DNA from 2 places in the Streptomyces sp. NPDC006283 genome. Region 2 is predicted to be linked to the other one. Evidence: predicted binding sites of a transcription regulator. Region 2 holds the regulator's gene; the other holds the start of a gene.
The links. The regulator HrcA, encoded in region 2, represses chaperone genes, less so after heat shock. The targets are predictions, from matches to a motif close to TTNGCACTCNGNNNNNCNGAGTGCNAA.
Positions count from the first base shown of each region.

Region 1: groL (chaperonin GroEL) is a predicted target of HrcA. The motif match lies at 2,136-2,162, and genes of this name have one in related genera.

Region 1 covers NZ_JBEXRZ010000021.1:44,997-48,406, forward strand. The annotation lists gene ABZ070_RS07475 (MFS transporter) at 1-298, shown strand, start outside; gene groL (chaperonin GroEL) at 385-2,007, opposite strand; gene ABZ070_RS07485 (cold-shock protein) at 2,324-2,527, opposite strand; gene ABZ070_RS07490 (MoaD/ThiS family protein) at 2,962-3,237, opposite strand; gene thrC (threonine synthase) at 3,276-3,410, opposite strand, start outside.
Region 2 covers NZ_JBEXRZ010000011.1:24,680-28,089, forward strand. The annotation lists gene ABZ070_RS04365 (DUF3097 domain-containing protein) at 1-436, opposite strand, end outside; gene ABZ070_RS04370 (MBL fold metallo-hydrolase) at 462-1,193, opposite strand; gene hrcA (heat-inducible transcriptional repressor HrcA) at 1,383-2,408, shown strand; gene dnaJ (molecular chaperone DnaJ) at 2,409-3,410, shown strand, end outside.

The sequences.
Region 1 (3,410 bases), on a different contig from region 2:
CGGGGCAGCGTTCCTGGTCTTCCAGCTGGCGGACGTGCTGGCCGACGCCCGCCTCCAGGCAGCCATCACAGGACCGAGCCGCGCGACCGTCACGTCGCTGGCCGGACTGGGCACCAACGTCGCCTCGCTGCTGGCCTTCGGCACGTACGCTGCCCTGTCCCCGCACGCCTCGCACGGCACGGTCTTCGCCCTGCTGGCCCTGCCGTACCTGGCGGTGGCCGTCGCACTGGGCCGCCACCGGCCGGCGACGACCCCGCCCCCCGCGATGCAGAAGCAGGGTGAAGGTCGGACCGCGTAAAAGCAGCCGGAAACGCCCGAGGGCGGCACCCCCTGGGAGTGGGGTGCCGCCCTCGGTCAAGGACGGTTGATCAACCTGTCGGTCGATCAGAAGTCCATGTCACCGCCCGGCATGCCGCCACCGGCAGGCGCGGCGGCCTTCTCCGGCTTGTCGGCGATGACGGCCTCGGTGGTGAGGAACAGCGCCGCGATGGAGGCCGCGTTCTGCAGGGCAGAGCGGGTCACCTTCGCGGGGTCGATGATGCCCTCGGCGATCATGTCGACGTACTCACCGGACGCGGCGTTGAGGCCGTGGCCGACGGGCAGGTTGCGCACCTTCTCGACGATGACGCCACCCTCGAGACCACCGTTGACGGCGATCTGCTTGAGCGGAGCCTCGAGCGCGAGCTTCACGGCGTTGGCGCCGGTCGCCTCGTCACCCTGGAGCTCGAGCTTCTCGAAGACCGAGGAGGCCTGGAGCAGGGCCACGCCACCACCGGCGACGATGCCCTCCTCGACGGCCGCCTTCGCGTTGCGAACGGCGTCCTCGATGCGGTGCTTGCGCTCCTTGAGCTCAACCTCGGTCGCGGCGCCGGCCTTGATGACGGCCACGCCGCCGGCCAGCTTCGCGAGGCGCTCCTGGAGCTTCTCACGGTCGTAGTCCGAGTCGCTGTTCTCGATCTCGGCGCGGATCTGGTTGACGCGACCGGCGACCTGCTCGCTGTCACCGGCACCGTCGACGATCGTGGTCTCGTCCTTGGTGATGACGACCTTGCGGGCGCGGCCCAGCAGGTCCAGGCCGGCGTTCTCGAGCTTGAGGCCGACCTCCTCGGAGATGACCGTGCCGCCCGTGAGGATGGCGATGTCGTTCAGCATGGCCTTGCGGCGGTCGCCGAAGCCCGGGGCCTTGACGGCGACGGACTTGAAGGTGCCGCGGATCTTGTTCACGACGAGCGTGGACAGGGCCTCGCCCTCGACGTCCTCGGCGATGATCAGCAGCGGCTTGCCGGACTGCATGACCTTCTCCAGCAGCGGAAGGAGGTCCTTCACGTTGCCGACCTTGGAGTTGACGATCAGGATGTACGGGTCGTCCAGGGACGCCTCCATACGCTCCATGTCGGTGGCGAAGTACGCCGAGATGTAGCCCTTGTCGAAGCGCATACCCTCGGTGAGCTCCAGCTCCAGACCGAAGGTCTGGGACTCCTCGACGGTGATGACGCCTTCCTTGCCGACCTTGTCCATGGCCTCGGCGATGAGCTCGCCGATCTGGGTGTCGGCGGCGGAGATGGAGGCGGTGGAGGCGATCTGCTCCTTGGTCTCCACGTCCTTCGCCTGCTCGAGCAGGGCGCCGGAGACGGCCTCGACGGCCTTCTCGATGCCGCGCTTCAGGGCCATCGGGTTGGCGCCGGCGGCCACGTTGCGCAGACCCTCGCGGACGAGCGCCTGGGCGAGGACGGTCGCGGTGGTCGTACCGTCACCGGCGACGTCGTCCGTCTTCTTGGCGACTTCCTTGACCAGCTCGGCGCCGATCTTCTCGTACGGGTCCTCGAGCTCGATCTCCTTGGCGATGGAAACACCATCGTTGGTGATCGTGGGGGCGCCCCACTTCTTCTCGAGGACGACGTTCCGGCCCTTGGGGCCAAGGGTGACCTTGACGGCGTCGGCGAGCTGGTTCATCCCGCGCTCGAGACCGCGCCGTGCCTCCTCGTCGAACGCGATGATCTTGGCCATGTGAAGTGGTCCTCCCGGACTGGGGTGGATTGCTTCGGATCGCATCCGGTGCCCGCGACGGACGGCCTGCGTACCCTGTGGTTCCTTGCCCCACCAGGTGTGCGGACCTCACCGACCCGATCCAAGTTCTGTCACTCTCACTGGGAGAGTGCTAACGCCAATGATTAGCACTCGACCCCCGAGAGTGCAAGCGGCTTCGAGGATGCGGACACGCGGGCGCGTCCTCGTGCACACGCACGAGGGGCCCGCCTCCCGTGACCGGGTTGCGGGCCCCTCGCGCGTGAGTGCGTCGGTGGCCGATCGCGCCTGGAACAGATCAGACGGCGAGCTTCACCATGTCCGCCTGCGGACCCTTCTGGCCCTGCGAGATCTCGAATTCGACTCGCTGACCTTCTTCAAGGGTGCGGTACCCGTCCATCTGGATCGCGCTGTAGTGGACGAAAACATCCGCACCACCGTCGACCGCGATGAAGCCGTACCCCTTCTCCGCGTTGAACCACTTGACGGTGCCCTGAGCCATGCCTAACTCCCCTATTACTGGCCCTTGCGCAGGACCGCACTTCGCGGACCTGGGTCAGACCTCACCCCAGCAGGAGGGGTGTGCGCCGGAACGCGTCGACCGCGGCTGAATGTATCCGCCCAACTGCCCTCTGCAACAGGTCAATCGGACGAGAAATCTGGGCAGGACCGAACGGCTGATTCATATGAATTCATGTAATTCCGGGGCAAGTCGGGCCCGGCAAATGACGCCTAAGAGGCAATTCGATCGCACAGTTTGGCCGCATTCTTGCGGAACTTGAAGGCATTCTCGAGCGGCCGGCGGAGGGGGCTTCCCAGACTCTATCGCGCTCAACCATGCAGAATTGCCCCCTCCGCTTCTCTCGCGGAGGGGGCAATTTCTGTAACTGCGGGTAAATCTCTGGGGATGGATCAGTCGCCCGCCCCCATATCGCGTCAGCCGCCGGCGACCGCAGGAATGATCGACACGCCCGCGCCGTCCGGCGTGGCCGTCTCCAGCCCCTGCTCGAAACGGACGTCGTCGTCGTTCACGTAGACGTTGACGAAGCGGCGCAGCTTGCCCTGGTCGTCCAGGACGCGGGCCGCGATGCCGGTGTGGTTCTTCTCCAGGTCCGCGATGACCTCGGCGAGGGTCGCACCCTCCGCCGGGACCTCGGCCTGGCCGCCCGTGTACGTACGGAGAATGGTGGGGATGCGGACGTTGACACTCATGTTCGTCACCTCTCGGCGGAGTACGGCGGGTTGCGGATTCAGTGAGCGGCCAGGCCCGCGTCGCGGAACGCGTCCAGGCTCGGGCGGATGACGGCGGTCGCCTGCGAGGTCTCCGCGACCGCGTCGAGGGTCTTGAGGCCGTCACCGGTGTTGAGGACGACGGTGGTGAGCGC
Region 2 (3,410 bases):
GAAGGTCGTCGATGCCCTCCAGGTATTCCACGACCACACCCTCGATGCGCAGGTCGTCGCCCCACACGCGTTCCACCAGCTCCGCGTCGTGCCGCCCTTCCACATAGATGCGGCCCGCACGGGCGACCCTGGCCCGCGCGCCGGGCACGGCGAGGGAGCCGGAGGCCGTACGGGCCGGACGGCTCGGGGCCGTGGGCGCCGGGCGGACCAGGGTGACCACCTGGCCCTCCAGCAGGAAGCCGCGCGGCTCGAGCGGGAAGACCCGGTGCTTGCCGAAGCGGTCCTCGAGGGTGACCGTCCCCGCCTCGCAGCGGATCACCGCGCCGCAGAAGCCCGTCGACACCTCCTCGACGACCAGGTCGGGGTCCGCGGGGATCTCGGGGGCCGGCTTCGACCGCTTCCACGGCGGTGTGAGATCAGGGCTGTAACTGCGCATTCGCACGACGATACGTCCGGCTGCCCTACGACACGCCGAAACGCGCGGCCAGCGACGCCCGTTGGGCACGCACGAACGCCGCGTCCACCGCCGCCCCGTGCCCCGGCACGTACAGCGCGTCCTCGCCGCCGAGCGAGAGCAGCCGGTCGAGGGCCGCGGGCCAGCGGGACGGTAGGGCGTCCGGACCGGCCTGCGGCTCACCGGACTCCTCCACCAGGTCGCCGCAGAAGACGACTTCCGGCTCGCCTGGCACCAGCAGCGCGAGGTCGTGGCCGGAGTGGCCGGGGCCGACGTTGGCCAGCAGTACCTGGCGGCCGCCCAGCTCCAGCGTCCACTCGCCGCACACGCTGTGCTGCGGGGCCACCAGCAGGTCCGCGGCCTGCGCCGCGTCGTCCGGCGCGACCCCGTGCCGCACCGCGTCGGCGCCGATCACGTCCCGCTCACGCCGCAGGAGCGTGTCCATGCCCACGGCGCCGTAGACCTCCGCACCCGCGAAGGCCGCTGTGCCCAGCACATGGTCGAAATGGGGATGGCTCAGTGCGATGTGCGTCACCCGCCGGACCCGCCGGCCGGCGAGCAGGGCCTGCGCCTGGGCCCGTACCTCGGCGCCCTCGCGGACCGTGGAGCCGGTGTCGAAGAGCAGCACGGCGTCCTCGCCGACGACCAGACCGACGGTCGCGTCCCAGCCGGGCATACGGCGACGGCCGACTCCGTCGGCCAGCCGTTCCCAGCCGAGGTCTTCCCAACTGACGTCCATGCGGCGACGCTATCGGCATCACATTCGCATCGACCTCGGCGGGCCCCCGGCACAGCGTGTCCGACCGCACGGTCGGCCACCCTTCTACCCGCGTACCCGGCGGCCGTACACTGGCCGGGGGAATGCTGGCACTCGGGCGCGCCGAGTGCCAAGCCACACACGAGGAACCACAGCTGGAGGTGCGCACGAATGCTCAGCGAACGCAGGCTCGAGGTGCTGCGCGCCATCGTCCAGGACTATGTCGGCACCGAGGAGCCCGTCGGCTCCAAGGCCCTCACCGAGCGGCATCAGCTCGGCGTCTCCCCGGCCACCGTCCGCAACGACATGGCCGTGCTGGAGGAGGAGGGGTTCATCGCCCAGCCTCACACGAGCGCCGGCCGGATTCCCACGGACAAGGGCTACCGGCTGTTCGTCGACCGGCTGGCGGGCGTGAAGCCGCTGTCGTCGCCCGAGCGCCGCGCCATCCAGAACTTCCTGGACGGGGCGGTCGACCTCGACGACGTGGTGGGCCGCACGGTGCGCCTGCTGGCGCAGCTGACCCGGCAGGTCGCCGTCGTCCAGTACCCGTCGCTGACCCGGTCCACGGTCCGGCATGTGGAACTCCTCTCCCTCGCGCCCGCCCGACTGATGCTCGTGCTGATCACGGACACCGGCCGGGTCGAGCAGCGCATGATCGACTGCCCCGCGCCGTTCGGCGACACCTCGCTCGCGGACCTGCGGGCCCGGCTCAACAGCCGGGTCGTGGGACGCCGCTTCGCGGATGTGCCGCAACTGGTGCAGGACCTTCCCGAGTCGTTCGAGCACGAGGACCGCGGCACCGTCTCCGCGGTGCTCTCCACACTGCTCGAAACCCTGGTCGAAGAGACCGAGGAGCGGCTCGTGATCGGCGGCACCGCCAATCTGACCCGTTTCGCGCACGACTTCCCGCTGACCATCAGGCCGGTGCTGGAGGCGCTGGAGGAGCATGTGGTGCTTCTCAAGCTGCTCGGAGAGGCGAAGGAATCGGGCGGCATGGGCATGACCGTACGGATCGGTCATGAGAACGCCCACGAAGGACTCAACTCCACGTCCGTGGTCGCCGTCGGCTACGGTTCGGGCGACGAGGCAGTTGCCAAACTCGGCGTGGTCGGACCGACCCGCATGGACTACCCCGGAACGATGGGAGCGGTACGCGCAGTGGCACGTTACGTCGGACAGATCCTGGCGGAGTCGTAAGTGGCCACGGACTACTACGCCGTACTCGGCGTACGCCGCGACGCATCGCAGGACGAGATCAAGAAGGCCTTCCGCCGCCTCGCGCGCGAACTCCACCCGGATGTGAACCCGGATCCGAAGACGCAGGAGCGCTTCAAGGAGATCAACGCCGCGTACGAGGTGCTCTCGGACCCGCAGAAGAAGCAGGTCTACGACCTCGGCGGAGACCCGCTCTCGCAGGCCGGAGGCGGCGGCGCGGGCGGCTTCGGCGCGGGTGGCTTCGGAAACTTCTCCGACATCATGGACGCGTTCTTCGGTACCGCCTCGCAGCGCGGGCCCCGCTCGCGCACGCGGCGCGGCCAGGACGCGATGATCCGTCTGGAGATCGACCTCACCGAGGCCGCCTTCGGCACGACCAAGGACATCCAGGTCGACACGGCCGTCGTCTGCACCACCTGCTCGGGTGAGGGCGCGGCGCCGGGGACCTCGGCGCAGACCTGTGACATGTGCCGCGGCCGTGGCGAGGTCTCGCAGGTGACGCGGTCGTTCCTCGGCCAGGTCATGACCTCGCGGCCGTGTCCGCAGTGCCAGGGCTTCGGAACGGTCGTGCCCACCCCGTGCCCGGAGTGCGCCGGTGACGGCCGCATCCGCTCGCGGCGGACGCTGACCGTGAAGATCCCGGCCGGTGTCGACAACGGCACGCGCATCCAGCTCGCCGGCGAGGGCGAGGTCGGCCCCGGCGGCGGCCCCGCGGGGGATCTCTACGTCGAGATCCACGAGGTCGCGCACCCCGTCTTCCAGCGGCGCGGCGACGATCTGCACTGCACGGTGACGATCCCCATGACGGCGGCGGCGCTGGGCACGAAGTGCCCGCTGGAGACGCTCGACGGCATCGAGGAGGTCGACATCCGGCCGGGCACCCAGTCGGGGCAGTCGATCCCGCTGCACGGGCGCGGCATCACGCACCTGCGCGGTGGCGGGCGCGGCGACCTGATCGTGCACGTGGAGGTGACGACGCCGACG